DNA from 3 places in the Brevibacterium ammoniilyticum genome. Region 1 is predicted to be linked to each of the others. Evidence: predicted binding sites of a transcription regulator. Region 1 holds the regulator's gene; each other region holds the start of a gene.

Region 1 (4,732 bases):
GGGCTCATGCTCTCGCTGAGCGAACCCCTGGGGCTGGCGCTCACGCAGATCCGCGACTCCGCCCGCCAGATCATCAACGACATCGGGGGTCGCAGCGAGGACGCTGACGCCGGACGGCAGATGGCGAAGGCCCGGTGCCAGGAGATCTTCGAACTCGCCGAACGCTTCTGCGACCCCGGCAAGAACGACGTCATCTGGCTCAGCCGGTCGACGTTCCGGGAGAGGGAGACGGTCAACCTCGTCGTCGCCCCGCTCAGCGTGGCCGGCACCATGCGGCACGGCATCTTCGAGGAGTCGACGGTCGTGGCGACATCGGCGACCCTGTCCTTGGGCGGGAACTTCGATGCCGTGGCCGCCTCGCTCGGACTCGTCGGACCTGATGCGCCGAGGTGGGACGGCCTCGACGTCGGCTCGCCGTTCGACTACGGCAAGCAGGGCATCGTCTACGTCGCCGCGCACCTGCCGAAACCCGGTCGCAGCGGACTGAGCGAGGAGGCGCTGGCCGAACTCGAAGCGCTCGTCACCGCATCCAAGGGCGGTGCGCTGGGACTCTTCTCCTCGCGGGCGGCCGCGAATGCCGCGGCCGAGCACCTGCGCGACGCGGTCGACCTGCCGATCCTGCTCCAGGGCGATGACGGTCTGCCGTCGTTGGTCTCCCGGTTCGCCGCCGATGACGAGGCGTGCCTGTTCGGGACGATGTCGCTGTGGCAGGGCGTCGACGTGCCCGGTCGGACGAACCGACTCGTCATCATCGACCGGATTCCCTTCCCCCGGCCCGACGACCCGCTCATGCAGGCTCGTGCCCGGGATGCCGATCGGCGTGGGGTCAACGGATTCATGGCGGTGAGCGCGACTCATGCCGCGCTCCGTCTCGCCCAAGGTGCCGGGCGCCTCATCCGCTCGACCGGGGACAAAGGCGTCGTCGCGGTGCTCGACTCTCGGCTGCGCTCGGCCCGGTACGCCGGCTACCTCGTCAACTCGATGCCACGGATGTGGCCGACGACGGACTCGGCGCTCGTGCGCACGGCCCTGGGACGCCTGGCCGCGACGAAGGACGACGACTCCGCGAAGGGCTGACGGCGCGTCCGCGAGGCGACGGTGCGTCTGTGTGACGGCGGTGCGTCGGCAAGCGCGGTGAGGCGGGCCGGACTCTGCGCGGTATCCTGCACGTCCTACGTCCAGGTCGACTTCGCACGCATAGCCCTGTTTCGCACGCGCAGCGACATTTCCTAGGCCTGGCTCCGTATAGCGTCGCTCCAACGAGATGAACCACCCGTGCACAGGTGGTTTATCGAGCTAAGCGTGATGGTGAGAACCGCGCTCGAAAATGAGTGCACGCTGTGACGCTGATAGTCCCCAAGCTGTGTAGCTGAGGCCCTCGCGTATTGTCCGCGAACTGCGCACCAGGGGTGGTCGCGATTTAGAGCACTCGTGTTGCCGAGCCCCTTGCGTTGTCGGGCCCCTTGCGTTGTCGGGGCATTCGCGCTCACGGGGGACCACCTCGGCGAGGTGATGGTGCGTCGATAAGGATCGGGTGTTCCCGGGCGCGATGGTAGAGTCCGCGTCATGGCCGGGATCTCGCGCAGGAAGAAGTACGGTCTGGTGTGCCTGCTCATCGGCGTCGTCTGCCTGGTGTCCGGTGGGATCGGGTTCCTGGTGGGAGCAAAAGCCGAGGACATCTGGCCGCCCGCACTGCTGATCGTCGGCGGGCTTGCCGCGCTGTTGAGCCTCGGAGCGCTCTTCGACAACGGAGATTCTGCAGGGGGCGCGCACACGACGACCTCGTCGATGAACGACATCACGCGCAATCTCTGACGTCGTCGCTGCCACTGGTCCTTGGTGACCCTCGTCGTGAGCGCCGCAACCGCAAACCACCCCTGTAACCGCATCTCCACCAGGCAGCCGCAATTCATACGTCTGGCTCCGCACAACGTCGGTGCAACGCGATAAACCACCTGTGCACAGGTGGTGTGTGGAGCTGAAGGTGGTTGAAGGGCTGGGCGGCCTCCGTGAGGGATAAGCCTCGCTCGTCGCAAGCCGCGCTCGTCACAAGCCAGCTCACGCGCCGCGGAAACGCCGAATGCCCCCGACCACCATCGGTCGGGGGCATTCGTGCTCACGGCAGGCCACCTCGGCGAGGATCTGCGCACCCTCGCCGATGTACCTCAGAGGCGGCGGATGACGGCGACGACGAGGCCCATGATCTGGGCATAGGTGCCGTCGATCGGGTCGTAGTCCTTGTTCTGCGGCAGCAGCCACTGGCGCCCGGCCTTGCGCTTGAGCGTCTTCACCGTCGCCTCGCCGTCGAGGAGGGCCGCGACGATCTGACCGTTGTCCGCAGTGTGCTGCTTGCGCACGACGACCCAGTCGTCGTGGCAGATCGCGGCTTCGATCATCGAGTCGCCGACGACTTTGAGCAGGAACATCTCACCCGAGCCGACGACCTGCGTGGGCAGGGAGAAGACGTCGTCGATCTCCTGCTCGGCGAGGATCGGCCCGCCGGCGGCGATGCGCCCGACGACGGGGACCTGGACGGTGTTGTTCGCCAGCTCCTCGTACTTCGCGCGCTCGGCCTCCTCCTCTTCGAACGGGTTGACGACCTCGATCGCACGCGGACGCTTGGGGTCGCGGCGGACGTAGCCGAGCCGTTCGAGCTGGGAGAGCTGATGCGCCACGCTTGAGAGCGACGCGAGCCCGGCCGCCTCACCGATCTCACGCATGCTCGGCGGATAGCCGTTGGTCACCACGGCGCGCTCGATCGTCTCGAGCACGAGCCGCTGCCTGGGGGAGAGCCGGAAGTCCCCGGCCCCGGTCGGACCGTCAGGAATTTCGACCTCGTCCTCGTCGTTGCGGGCCGCGGCGATCTCGCTGGCAACATCCTCGTTGCGCGGCCGTCCTCTGCCTCGTTTGCTCTGCACCATTGCTCTCTCCCCTTCGTTCTAATCCCGCCGTTTCCCACCGGTCGAACCGCCTCGAGAGATCTCGTGTCAGTGCCGCCTGGGATGGTTGTTCGAGACCGATCAACAACGCTGGTTCTCGTTCATTGTCTCATAAATGTTCGAGATGGACTGGACATATGTTCGAATGGCATGTTGAATAGAACAGACGTTCTACCCATTGCGGGTGGAATCGTACGAAGAAAGAGGTAAATGCAATGTCTGCGAAGACTTCCCCCATGCATCTGACCACCCGTGGCCGCCGCGCCGTCCGCCTGCTCCGCACCGCACTGTGCGCGCTGGCCATCATCGGAGGCACGCTCTTCTTCTCCGCTCAGACGTTCACCGCCGAGGCGGTCGCCGGGGACGAGGTCGTCGGCGTCGCCGCGGACGCCGTCGTCGTCGGCGAGGGAGAGTCGCTGTGGACCGTGGCCTCGAACCTCGGACTCGACCGGGACACCCGCGATGTCGTCGCCGACATCGTCGAGCTCAACCACCTGTCCTCGCCCGTCGTCCACCCCGGCCAGAGCCTCGACGTTCCCCAGCGCTAAAATCGGTGTGTGGGAAACATCGAGTCTCTGCCAGTGCGTGCCGATCTCGTCGGACGGGAGCCCTACGGCGCTCCTCACCTCGACGTTCCGGTGCAGCTCAACGTCAATGAGAACGCCTATCCGATCCCGGACGTCGTCGTCGCGGCGATGCGGGAGGCCGTCGACACGCATCTGTCCGGACTCAACCGCTACCCGGACCGGGAGTTCACCGCGCTCCGCGAGCACCTCGTCGGCTACCTCGACGGCGTCAACGAACGCGCCGGCACCCCTGTCGATCTGCGCCCGGAGATGATCTGGGCGGCCAATGGCTCGAATGAGGTCCTCTCCCACATCGTCCAGGCCTTCGGCGGTCCCGGGCGCACCGCGCTCGGCTTCACGCCCAGCTACTCGATGCACCCGCTCATCACCACCGGCACCGGTGCCGAATGGGTCCATGCCGACCGTGACGATGATTTCGGTCTCACCGCCGAGGCGGTCGCCGCCGAAGTCGCCCGTGTCGACCCGGACATCGTCTTCCTCTGCACCCCGAACAACCCCACCGGCACCTCGCTCGGCCTCGACGTCATCGAAGCCGCCTACGACAACTGCTCGGGCATCGTCATCGTCGACGAGGCGTACGCCGAATTCTCCCGCCCCGCACTGCCCTCGGCGATGACCCTGCTCGAGGGCCGCCCCCGTCTCGTCGTCTCCCGGACGATGAGCAAGGCGTTCGCGTGCGCGGGTCTGCGCCTCGGCTATGCGATCGCCGCCCCCGAACTCATCGACACCCTCCGCCTCGTGCGCCTGCCCTACCATCTCTCCGACGTCACGCAGGTCCTCGCGTGCACCGCACTCGACCACGCGGACCTCCTGCTCGGCAACGTCGACCGGCTCATCGACTCTCGCAACGCCATCGCCGCACGCCTGGCCGAAATCGGCTTCACCGTGCACCCGAGCGATTCGAACTTCGTCCTCTTCGGCAACATCGCGAACCCGGCCGAACTGTGGCAGAAACTGCTCGACCGAGGCATCCTCATCCGCGACATCGGCATCGCCCATCATGCCCGTGTCAACGCCGGCACCGAGGCTGAGACGACTGCGTTCCTCACAGCGATCAGCGATATCGTCGACACCGATCCCAGCATCCTGCTCACGTCGAACTGAGACCGCGCTCATTCAATTGAGACGGCTCCCGGCGAACTGAGTCGTCTGAGGTCGCCCTGGTCATCACCCGGGCCGCGACCCTGGGACAATGGAGAGGGCACC
Region 2 (4,732 bases), on a different contig from region 1:
ATCGGCCGTCGTCAGGCCGCCGAGTTCGTCGCCGCGCCCTTGCGCGAGGAACTGACCAGCCTGACTCATGATGAACACCGCCGCGATGAACAGGGCAAGGGCGCCGAACAGGAGCGTGCGCCCGATCGGGGGGAACGAGCGCGCCTTTCGCATCTCAGCGGCGAAGACACCCAGCGCTCTGGAAGGGGCGGAGAACGTGACCGTGGACATGCTCTCAATCCCACCGCAAGTGAAACGCCTCCGGATCACCGTCAGCGGTGGTCTTCACGCGATCCTGCCCGGTTTTCTCACCCCTGGGTGTGAGGCGATTCCCGGTCCCGCTTCGTAGTCTTGAGGGTATGGAGATGAGCGAGCGGCCGACCTGGGAGCGCTCGCGCGCTTGGATCGCGGTCGTCTGCCTCACTCCGCTGCCTCTCAGCGCTGCGTTGATCCTCGATTCGAGTCGTACCGGAATTCTGCTGGCGACGATCATCTCCGGCCTCACTCTGGTGGTCGCGGCCTTGGTGTGGGCTGTCCAGCGTGCCCGCAGGCAACGCCGCGACTTCGAGGAACGCCTCGCCTCCTGGGCGGCCGAGCAGGCCGTCGGGCAGGAACGCCTGCGGATAGCTCGCGACCTGCACGACCTCATTTCGCACGGCCTGGGGATCATCACCGTGCGCGCGGCGGCCACGGGCTACCTCGACGGCCCCGATGCCGACGCCGAACGTCAGCGCGCAATGCTCGACATCGAGCGCATCGGGCGCTCGACCACGACGGAACTGCGCCGAATGCTGACTCTGCTTCGCGCGCCGGGCGACGGCCCCGCCCCACTGAATCCCGCGGAAACGTTCGCGGCAATCCCCGGCATCATCCGATACGCCGAGCGGGGCGGCCTCGTCATCCAGCAGACGACAGAGAACTTGGGCGACGAGCACGACGACTACGGCGGGATCGCGCCGAGTGTGCAGCTTGCAGTCTGCGCCATCGTCAGAGAAGCACTCACCAACGTGGTCCGGCACGCTGGCCCCACCACCGTGCGGCTCTCGATCACCCGCATCGACGACGCCGTTGATGTGACCGTCGACGACGACGGGAAGCACCCCGGCTGGCGGGCGGAAGCGGGTGCCGGACACGGGCTCACCGGCCTCCGCGAACGTGTCAGGGCTCACGGCGGCACGCTCGCCACCTCCCCGACTCGGCAAGGGTTCCGTCTGCACGCCTCCGTCCCGATCGGAGCGGGACCGGTCGGAGCGGGCGCATGAGTGAGCATCCGGTCGGAGCACCGCCGATCGGTGTACTGCTGGCCGACGACCAACCGCTGATGCGCCAGAGTCTGCGCATCGTGATCGACAGCCAGCCTGACCTTCACGTCGTCGGGGAGGCGAGCAACGGCGACGAGACAGTGAAAGCGGCACGGAGTCTCACGCCGGACATCATCCTGATGGATATCCGAATGCCCGGATCAGACGGCATCCACGCGACGAGAGCCATCACCGCAGACCCCGCACTGCGCGATGTTCGGGTGCTCGTGCTGAGCATGTACGAACTCGATGAGTACGTCTTCGGGGCACTCCGCGCCGGGGCGAGTGGCTTCCTCCTGAAGGACGCACACCCCGGCACGCTGCTCGACGCCGTTCGCCGCGTCCACAACGGCGAGGCATTGTTCGCGCCCTCGATCCTCACCAGGCTCATCGACCACTACGTATCCGACTCCAACCCGGCGCTGAAGTCCGCAGGCAGCCCTGCGCTCGACCTGCTGACGCCACGTGAGACGGAAGTGCTGACACTCGTTGCGACCGGCCTGTCCAACGATGAGATCACCACCGAACTGTGCGTCTCCGCCAACACCGTCAAGACGCACATCAGCAACCTGCTGGCCAAGCTTCATGCCCGTGATCGAGCCCAACTCGTCATAACCGCCTACGAATGCGGACTCGCCACCGTTAACCCCCGTCCCTGACACCTCGCGCGCACCCGCCCTCCTCAGCCCATTCGGACTGGGATGCGCGGAAGACAGCGCATGCAGGTTGTCGGTATCCGCCACACGAGGAGTCGAGCGGGTGACGTGGGCGAATGAGTGGGCGCAGCCGCGATTCGGGAGCGTCAACCCGCAACGTCTTCGCAGTTCAGAGAGGTGGATGCAGGTCTCTGCGCCCGTTTTGCAACAAGGGTGGATGCTCTGTGAATCGAAGATCATCGAATCACACATCCACAGTCGAACAAAAACCAAACAAAAGGTTGACATATCCGAATCAGGTGTATAATGGGAGGATCAACACCGACGTTGATGATTGGACCTGGAGGCTATGACTCTCACCCCGGACCGCAACTCCGAGAAGCCGGAGGAACGCGCAGGACGCGCTTCGGCTGCGCGGACGAATGCGTCCGGTGCGGATCGCTCCCGGAACGACTTCCGCTCCGCGGGAGACGGGACAGCAAGTGTCGGCTCCGGGCGCGATGACGGAGAGTCCGCAGACGACGAACGCCTCGCCGAGGTCATCTCTCTGCGTGATCAGCTCGCGGCTGCCGGATTCGATCTCTCCGGTCACCCCCTCGCTGATGAATTCGGCGCCAGGGACGCCGTCGACATGTCTGAGCCGCCGCCGGCTGACGAACCGGCCTCCGACTACTTCGACTCCATCGACGATCCGGACATCAGCACACCGCCGTTCGCCGTCGACCAGGCGCCGCATTCTCCCAGCTCTGAGCTCCGCGATCCCGAGTTCGAAGGATCTGAGCGCCAAGGAGCCGAGTTTCACGGAACCGGGCCCGAGAGTTGCGAGGGATCCGAGGGACGGGACGCAGCCGGCGATGACGCCGCCCCGGCGTGGGTGAGCCGGCACCCGCTTCTCACCGACGCAGGCTGGGCGGACCTCTCAGCTTTCGCTCCCGAGATCACCGGTAGCATCACCACCCTGATGGACTTCAGCAACGGACTGCGATCCTTCGAGAAGCCGATGGGTCCCGACGAGGCACTGCTGCTCGTCGACGGAGTCGAAGCGCTCTCCCGGATCACGGAAGCCCTCTCGACGCTGGCCCTCTCCGTCTACGAACGCGTGGGCACTCCGACGGACAGCGGTGCCAAGAGCACGAAGGCTCTCATCCAGCACCGACTCAACCTCACCCCGACCGAAGCCAACAGGCGGACCGAACTGGCGAAGAACCTCGGCGGGAGGGTCAGCGAATCCGGGCAGCGACTCGCCCCTCTGTGCCCCGAGGTCGCCGACGGCCTGCACAACGGGTCGCTGTCGGCGGGACAGGCGAAGGCCATCGATGACTGCATGAGCGACCTGCCCGACTGGGTGAGTCCGGAGAAGCGCGCCGAGGTGGAGAAGCAGCTGGTCGACTACGCACCACAGGTGCGGGTCCGGGACCTGCGCGGCATCTTCGACCACATGCTCGGCTACCTCGACCCTGATGGGAAGCGACCCCGCGAGGAGACTCCGCGGGCCGACTACTCCGTGACGATCCGCCCCAAGGCCAACGGCGACTGGGTGCTGGGCGGACTGCTCGACCCGGTCTCAGGGGCGGCGTTGAACGGATTGCTCACTTCCCGCATCCAATCCGCTGATCAGGCTGTTTCGCCACCGTCGACGGCAGGATCTGCCGATGCGGGACAAAGTACGGGTTCGATCGGATCGGACTCACCGGGTGCGACGGAGCACGACGGTCAGGAGTCACTGTTCGACGTCGTCGACGCTGTGCTTCGCGGGGACCGCTACGACGCCCCGCTGCCGATCGTCGATGACGGTGCGGCCAGCGCCGCAAGCGGTGGAGTCGACCGCGCAGTCGGCATTGGCAACGGCGGCGCGGAAGGCCCCGCCGACTCCCCGGTCGGCGTCGGGGTGCGTGAAGACGGCACCTCGGTCGACCTCACCGATGAACGACCAACGGCCAGGGCGCTGATCTACGAACGATTCGCCACTCTCGTCTCCCGCATCAGCATGGAACAGGCGGGGACAGGCTCCCCGTACGCGCTCGTCGTCACGGCGACGGCGGACGACCTCGCAAACGGCACCGGCGAAGGCACGACCGGAGTCGAGACCCCGATCCCGATCGACGAACTGAGAGCGAATGGCCTCAACGGGGCCGTGTTCTTCCACCTCATGAGCGAGAAGGCGACAACGGTGCAGGTGGCAACCGAGAAGCGGTTCGCCGACAAGAAGCAGGTCGCGATCATCACCGCCAGAGACAAGGGCTGCACGTTCCCGGGGTGCGACGCCCCACCGGGATGGTGCGAGGCCAACCATGTGGTGCCGTGGGCTCGGGGCGGGCGCACCGACATCAACAATCTGGCTCTGGTGTGCAGCTACCATCACCACCAGCTCGACCGGTCCGACTGGGAGATGAGAATGCTCGCCGACGGGCGACCGTCATGGATACCCCCTGCGGCGGTGGACCCTGCGAGGCGGCCGATCCTCCATCCGCGCTACATCACCGCCGAGATCATCGCGTCGCTCTTCGGCGAATGGCGAACGGGACCGAATCAGTGACGGGCACGCAGTGAACGTTTGTCGTCCGCGCTGCGAGCGTGTGTCAGCCCTCGGCCTTGCCCTGACGCCAGTAGCCCATGAATGCGACCTGCTTGCGGTCGACGCCGACCTCCTGGACGAGGTAGCGCCGCAGCCGCTTGACCGGTCCGGCCTCCCCGGCGATCCACGCGTAGAACGGTCGAGCCGCACTGTCCCTCGAACTGCTCTGCGCAGCCTGCGTGAGCTGCGTGGGAACGTCCCAGAGGATCTCGGAATCGATG
Region 3 (4,732 bases), on a different contig from region 1:
AGATGAGCAGCGCCGCAAGTGCGAGCGGAAGGAGCATTTCCAAGGAATTCTGCCTTTCATAAGGACGGACCAGTGCACTAGCTTAGTTCGAACTCCGCACTCAAGGCGAACTCATCGGACCGGATCAGAACTCATAGTTTGCTGGGACGTGCAGTCCCAGGTGCTTCCACGCCGCCGAGGTGGCGACCCGGCCGCGGGGTGTGCGGCTGATGAGTCCTTCGCGCACGAGGTAGGGTTCGGAGACCGTTTCGACGGTGTCGGCTTCCTCTCCGACGGAGACGGAGAGGGTGCCGAGTCCGACGGGTCCTCCCCCGAAGCGGCGGCACAGGACGTCGAGGACCGAGCGGTCGAGGCGGTCGAGGCCGAGGGCGTCGACTTCGTAGACGGTCAGCGCGCTCAGCGCTGCGGCTTCGTCGATGATGCCGGTGCCGCGGACCTGCGCCCAGTCGCGGACTCGGCGCAGCAGGCGATTGGCGATGCGGGGTGTGCCGCGGGAGCGGGTGGAGATCTCCTGCAGGCCGCGGTTCTCGGCGTCGATGCCGAGCATGCGCGCCGAGCGGGTGAGCACGGTGAGCAGGTCGGCGCTGGAGTAGAAGTCGAGGTGGCCGGTGAAGCCGAAGCGGTCGCGCAGCGGGGCGGGCAGCAGGCCCGAGCGGGTGGTGGCGCCGACGAGGGTGAAGGGAGGGAGGTCGAGCGGGATGGCGGTGGCTCCGGGACCTTTGCCGACGATGACGTCGACGCGGAAGTCCTCCATCGCGACGTAGAGCATCTCCTCGGCGGCACGGGCCATGCGGTGGATCTCGTCGATGAAGAGGACTTCGCCCTCTTCGAGGGAGGAGAGGATCGCGGCGAGGTCGCCTGCGTGCTGGACCGCCGGGCCCGAGGTGACGCGCAGGCTCGCCTGCATCTCGTGCGCGATGATCATCGCCAGGGTCGTCTTGCCCAGTCCGGGAGGGCCGGAGAGCAGGACATGGTCGGGGGTCCTGCTGCGGGCCTTGGCTGCGTCGAGGACGAGGGAGAGCTGCTCGCGGACCTGCGGTTGGCCGATGAAGTCGTGGAGTCCTTTGGGGCGCAGCGCGGCTTCCGCATCGCGTTCGGCGGCTTCGGCTGTCCCCGAGACGAGGCGGTCATGTTCGGCACCGGTGAGCCGCTGGTCGCCGAAGTCCATCTCATAGGACTCGGCCCGCCGGTCGAATGCCTCTGGCTCTCGACCGAATGCCCCGGAATCCCGGCCGAATGACTCTGGCTCTCGACCGAATGCCTCAGTACCGCGTGAGGACGGTGTCGGACCGGTCATTTCCGCGCACCCAGGACCTTGAGGGAGGCTTTGAGCAGCGCCGAGGTGCCGGCGTCGGCACCGAGGTCGCTGACGACCTCTTGGACCACCTCGGCGGCTTGGGGTTCCTTCCAGCCGAGGCCGACGAGGGCGTCGACGACCTGCTGGTTGGACCCGCCGAAGGACAGGGCGGGGCCGGGGGCAGCGGCGGCGAACTTCGGGAGTTTGTTCTCGAGTTCGAGGATGATGCGCGAGGCGCCCTTCTTCCCGATGCCGGGCACCCGGGTGAGCGCGGTGGCGTCCTGTCCGGCGATGGCCGCGGCGAGTTCGTCGGGTCCCATGACGGAGAGGATGGCCATGGCGAGGCGCGGGCCGATCCCGGAGATCGTGAGGAGGACTTCGAAGGTGTGGTTCTCGTCCTCGGTGCCGAATCCGAAGAGCGTCATCGAGTCCTCGCGGACGACGAGGGTGGTGACGAGCTCGATGTCGGCGCCGTGGCGGGTCCCGGCGAGCGTGTCCGGTGTCACGTGCACTTTTCGTCCGACTCCGTAGGTGAGGACGACGAGGTGGTCAGCTGCGATGCGATGAACCGTACCGCTGAGGAAACTGATCACGGACAGCCTTTCGGGTGGGAACACTTGTACGAATCCAGACTAACAGGAACGTACCGTTGGTCCTGGCCGACATGCCCGGAGCGTCACTCGCGCCACCGCACAGCAGTCTGAGCAACCGCCTGCGAACCGCGCCAGCTGCTCCGGGCCGCGACGCAATGGCCAGCGCACTGCCATTCCAGCGTGGCGCACTCACGTTCGGTCCCCCGAATCGTCGTCTCCACGGCAGTCGCTGTATCCGGGCGGGTCACTCACTTCACCCGGACCGCAGTCTCCAGGCGAGCCCTCGTGGTCACCCCATTCGGCATCCGTCCATGGCGGATCCGGATCACGGGCTGGACCACCCGTGTCGAGTCGGCCGTCGATCATCGCACTTGTCCCTTGGCGATCGATTCCGGGCCCGCTTGCCTCATCCGGTCCTACCGTAGGCGCATTTGTTCCCTTCGGGCCGTCCTGGGCCGCACTTGTCCCCCGCTGGCTCACCCCGGCCGCACTTGTCCCCCGCTGGCTCACCCCGGCCGCACTTGTCCCCCGCTGGCTCACCCCGGCCGCACTTGTCCCCGCGACTTCGTCGAAGAGCGATTCGGCTGCTTCGCGGGCGATGAATCGGGCGTGGAGAATGGGTCGGCGTTCGACGTCGATCGACGCGGGCGGGATCCATGCCGGTCGACCGTCGAAGAGCATGTAGGCATACCAGTCCGATTTGTCGATGAGATGGTGGTGCAGACCGCAGGCCAGGGTGAGGTTGTTGATGTCGGTCTTCCCACCGTTGGACCACGGAACGATGTGGTGAGCATCGCACCAGCCGGGCGGCGTCTCACATCCGGGGAAGGTGCATCCCTGATCGCGGGCGGCGAGTACGGCGAGCTGCTTCGGTGTCGCGTACCGCTGTTCGGTGGCCAGGCTCAGAGATTTCGCTTTGTCGCTCATGAGGTGGAAGAACACCGAGCCGTTGAGTCCCTCATCGACAGCGAGGTCGACGGGGAATTCCGCTTCGTCTCCGGTCTCTGCGCGCCCCTTCTTCTCCGCAAGGTTCTCCGCGGTCGCCGTGACGACCAGCGCGAAAGGTGCTCCTCGTCCGACCCGGCCCATTTCGATCCGGGAGAGAAGAGTGGCGAAGCGTTCGTACATGAGGTTCTTCACCGAACCCTGGGCATCAGCGGTGTCGACGAACGAGCCGTCCTCGCGGACTCCCCACCCACGGTTCTGTGGAACTGAGACATCGGCGGAACCTTCAGCGTTCGGCGCCGCGTCGGTCTGGCTGGGGTCAGTGGGGAAAGCATCAGCCGGGATGCGGGCGTCGGAGATGTCTCCCGAGAGCACACTGCCGAAGAGGTCGATGATCTCCTGCTCGTCCGCGGCTCGGCCGTCAGTCGGCACCGTGGCCGGGCAGGTATCCGGAGGTGCATCCTGCTCGTCAGGTGGCACCTCACCCTGTCCGGCCCCCTGTACCGCGCCCGAGCTGTCATCCGCTGCGGAGTCGAGGCTGCCGGTCGCAGACGAACCGTCGGGCGAGGCTGCGTGATCGCCGGCAGTCGATTCGCGATCACCTGATGCGGGATCGTCAGCCTTGATCCGCGAGGTCAGCCAACCCTGGAGGATCCCTCCGGAGATCGGGTCGAGGAGACCGGAGAGGTCCCAGTCGCCGTCACGGCGCTGCCGGACGTTGACCCGATAGTGCGACCGATCGTGAGAGTCCTTGGGTTCCTCCCCGTCCGGGTCGAGACGGTCGAGCATGTCCGCGAAGATCCGCCTGATGTCGGAGACGCGCACGGTGGGGGCACGCGCCACGAGCTTCTGCTCGACCTTGGTCCGCATGTCAGAGCCGAGCCAGAACGGCAGATCCTTCAGGCATTCGGTGATGGTCGTCGCCTGACTGGACGAGAGTCTGCCGGACTGCAGCCCTTCGGCCACGAGCGGATACTTCGGCGGCCGGGACTGGCCCGTGATGTCGACTCTGTTGCCGAGATTCTTCGCAAGTTCCGTCCGACGGTGGGCCTCGCTGCCACTGAGCTTGAGTTTGTCCTGCACGAGCGCCTTGGTCGACTTCGCCCCATAGTCCTTCGGGGTGCCGGTGCGTTCGAATACCGAGAGCGTCACCGCCGAGAGCAGATCGACGATGCGACTGAGCGCTTCGAGCCCCTGCATCACCGTGACCGCCTCATCGGGCCCCATAGGACGGCGGAAGTCCTGGAGCTGGGCGGCCAGTTCGGTCAGTGAGCCGAGACTCTCGGTCACTTCGGGAACTGTGGCCGAGAGGTCGGCCCACTGCTCGTTGCTGAGCATGGGATGCGGGGAGTCGGGAATCGAGGTGTCGCGGTGTTCGTCTGCGGCCGCCTGGAAGGGACTGGCGATATCGCTCACACACGGGCGCTCGGCGTCGGCTGTGCCGCTTCCGGTGACGCTCACCGCACCCCCAGCGGCGCCCATAGCGGGATCGCCGGCACCGTCTTCTCCACCGCTGGCATCGTCGCACGAGTCACAGGTATTGTCGCCTCCGCCGCTGCCCTTCGACCCGAGACGCTTCGACGTCGACTTCGAACCGGACTCGGGCCGCGAGCCGGACATCGACCCTGTAGCGGGCTTGGACTTCGAATCGGACGCCGGCCGCGAATCGCGGGTCGAAAGTGAATCCGTGTTCGATCGTGAATCAGCAGTCGATTCCCGGTCCGTCTTCGGATCCGGTTCGTCGAGTCTGCCGAAGTCCCGCGGAGTCACCGGCGCGATGTCGCCGAGGCGTTCGGCGAGCTGATGCCCGCTGAGATCCATCCCTGCAGCCTCGAGCTGCTCGAACAGCGACTGCGGTTGAGAAGGGTTCCGACTCCCCCGCCCGGTCCCGCGAGAG

The links. The regulator LexA, encoded in region 1, represses DNA repair genes until DNA is damaged. The targets are predictions, from matches to a motif close to TCGAACANNTGTTCGA.
Region 2: the regulator LexA is predicted to act here: its motif matches at 2,206-2,221, upstream of AAHA49_RS09050 (HNH endonuclease signature motif containing protein).
Region 3: the regulator LexA is predicted to act here: its motif matches at 1,907-1,922, upstream of ruvA (Holliday junction branch migration protein RuvA).

The regions. Positions count from the first base shown of each region.
Region 1 covers NZ_BAABNP010000004.1:32,305-37,036, reverse strand. The annotation lists gene AAHA49_RS05815 (ATP-dependent DNA helicase) at 1-1,077, shown strand, start outside; gene AAHA49_RS05810 (hypothetical protein) at 1,567-1,815, shown strand; gene lexA (transcriptional repressor LexA) at 2,166-2,921, opposite strand; gene AAHA49_RS05800 (LysM peptidoglycan-binding domain-containing protein) at 3,176-3,487, shown strand; gene AAHA49_RS05795 (histidinol-phosphate transaminase) at 3,497-4,630, shown strand.
Region 2 covers NZ_BAABNP010000006.1:154,730-159,461, reverse strand. The annotation lists gene AAHA49_RS09065 (hypothetical protein) at 1-210, opposite strand, end outside; gene AAHA49_RS09060 (sensor histidine kinase) at 339-1,241, shown strand; gene AAHA49_RS09055 (response regulator transcription factor) at 1,238-1,939, shown strand; gene AAHA49_RS09050 (HNH endonuclease signature motif containing protein) at 2,286-4,472, shown strand; gene AAHA49_RS09045 (siderophore-interacting protein) at 4,516-4,732, opposite strand, start outside.
Region 3 covers NZ_BAABNP010000003.1:21,228-25,959, reverse strand. The annotation lists gene yajC (preprotein translocase subunit YajC) at 1-37, opposite strand, end outside; gene ruvB (Holliday junction branch migration DNA helicase RuvB) at 125-1,168, opposite strand; gene ruvA (Holliday junction branch migration protein RuvA) at 1,294-1,890, opposite strand; gene AAHA49_RS03920 (DUF222 domain-containing protein) at 2,080-4,656, opposite strand.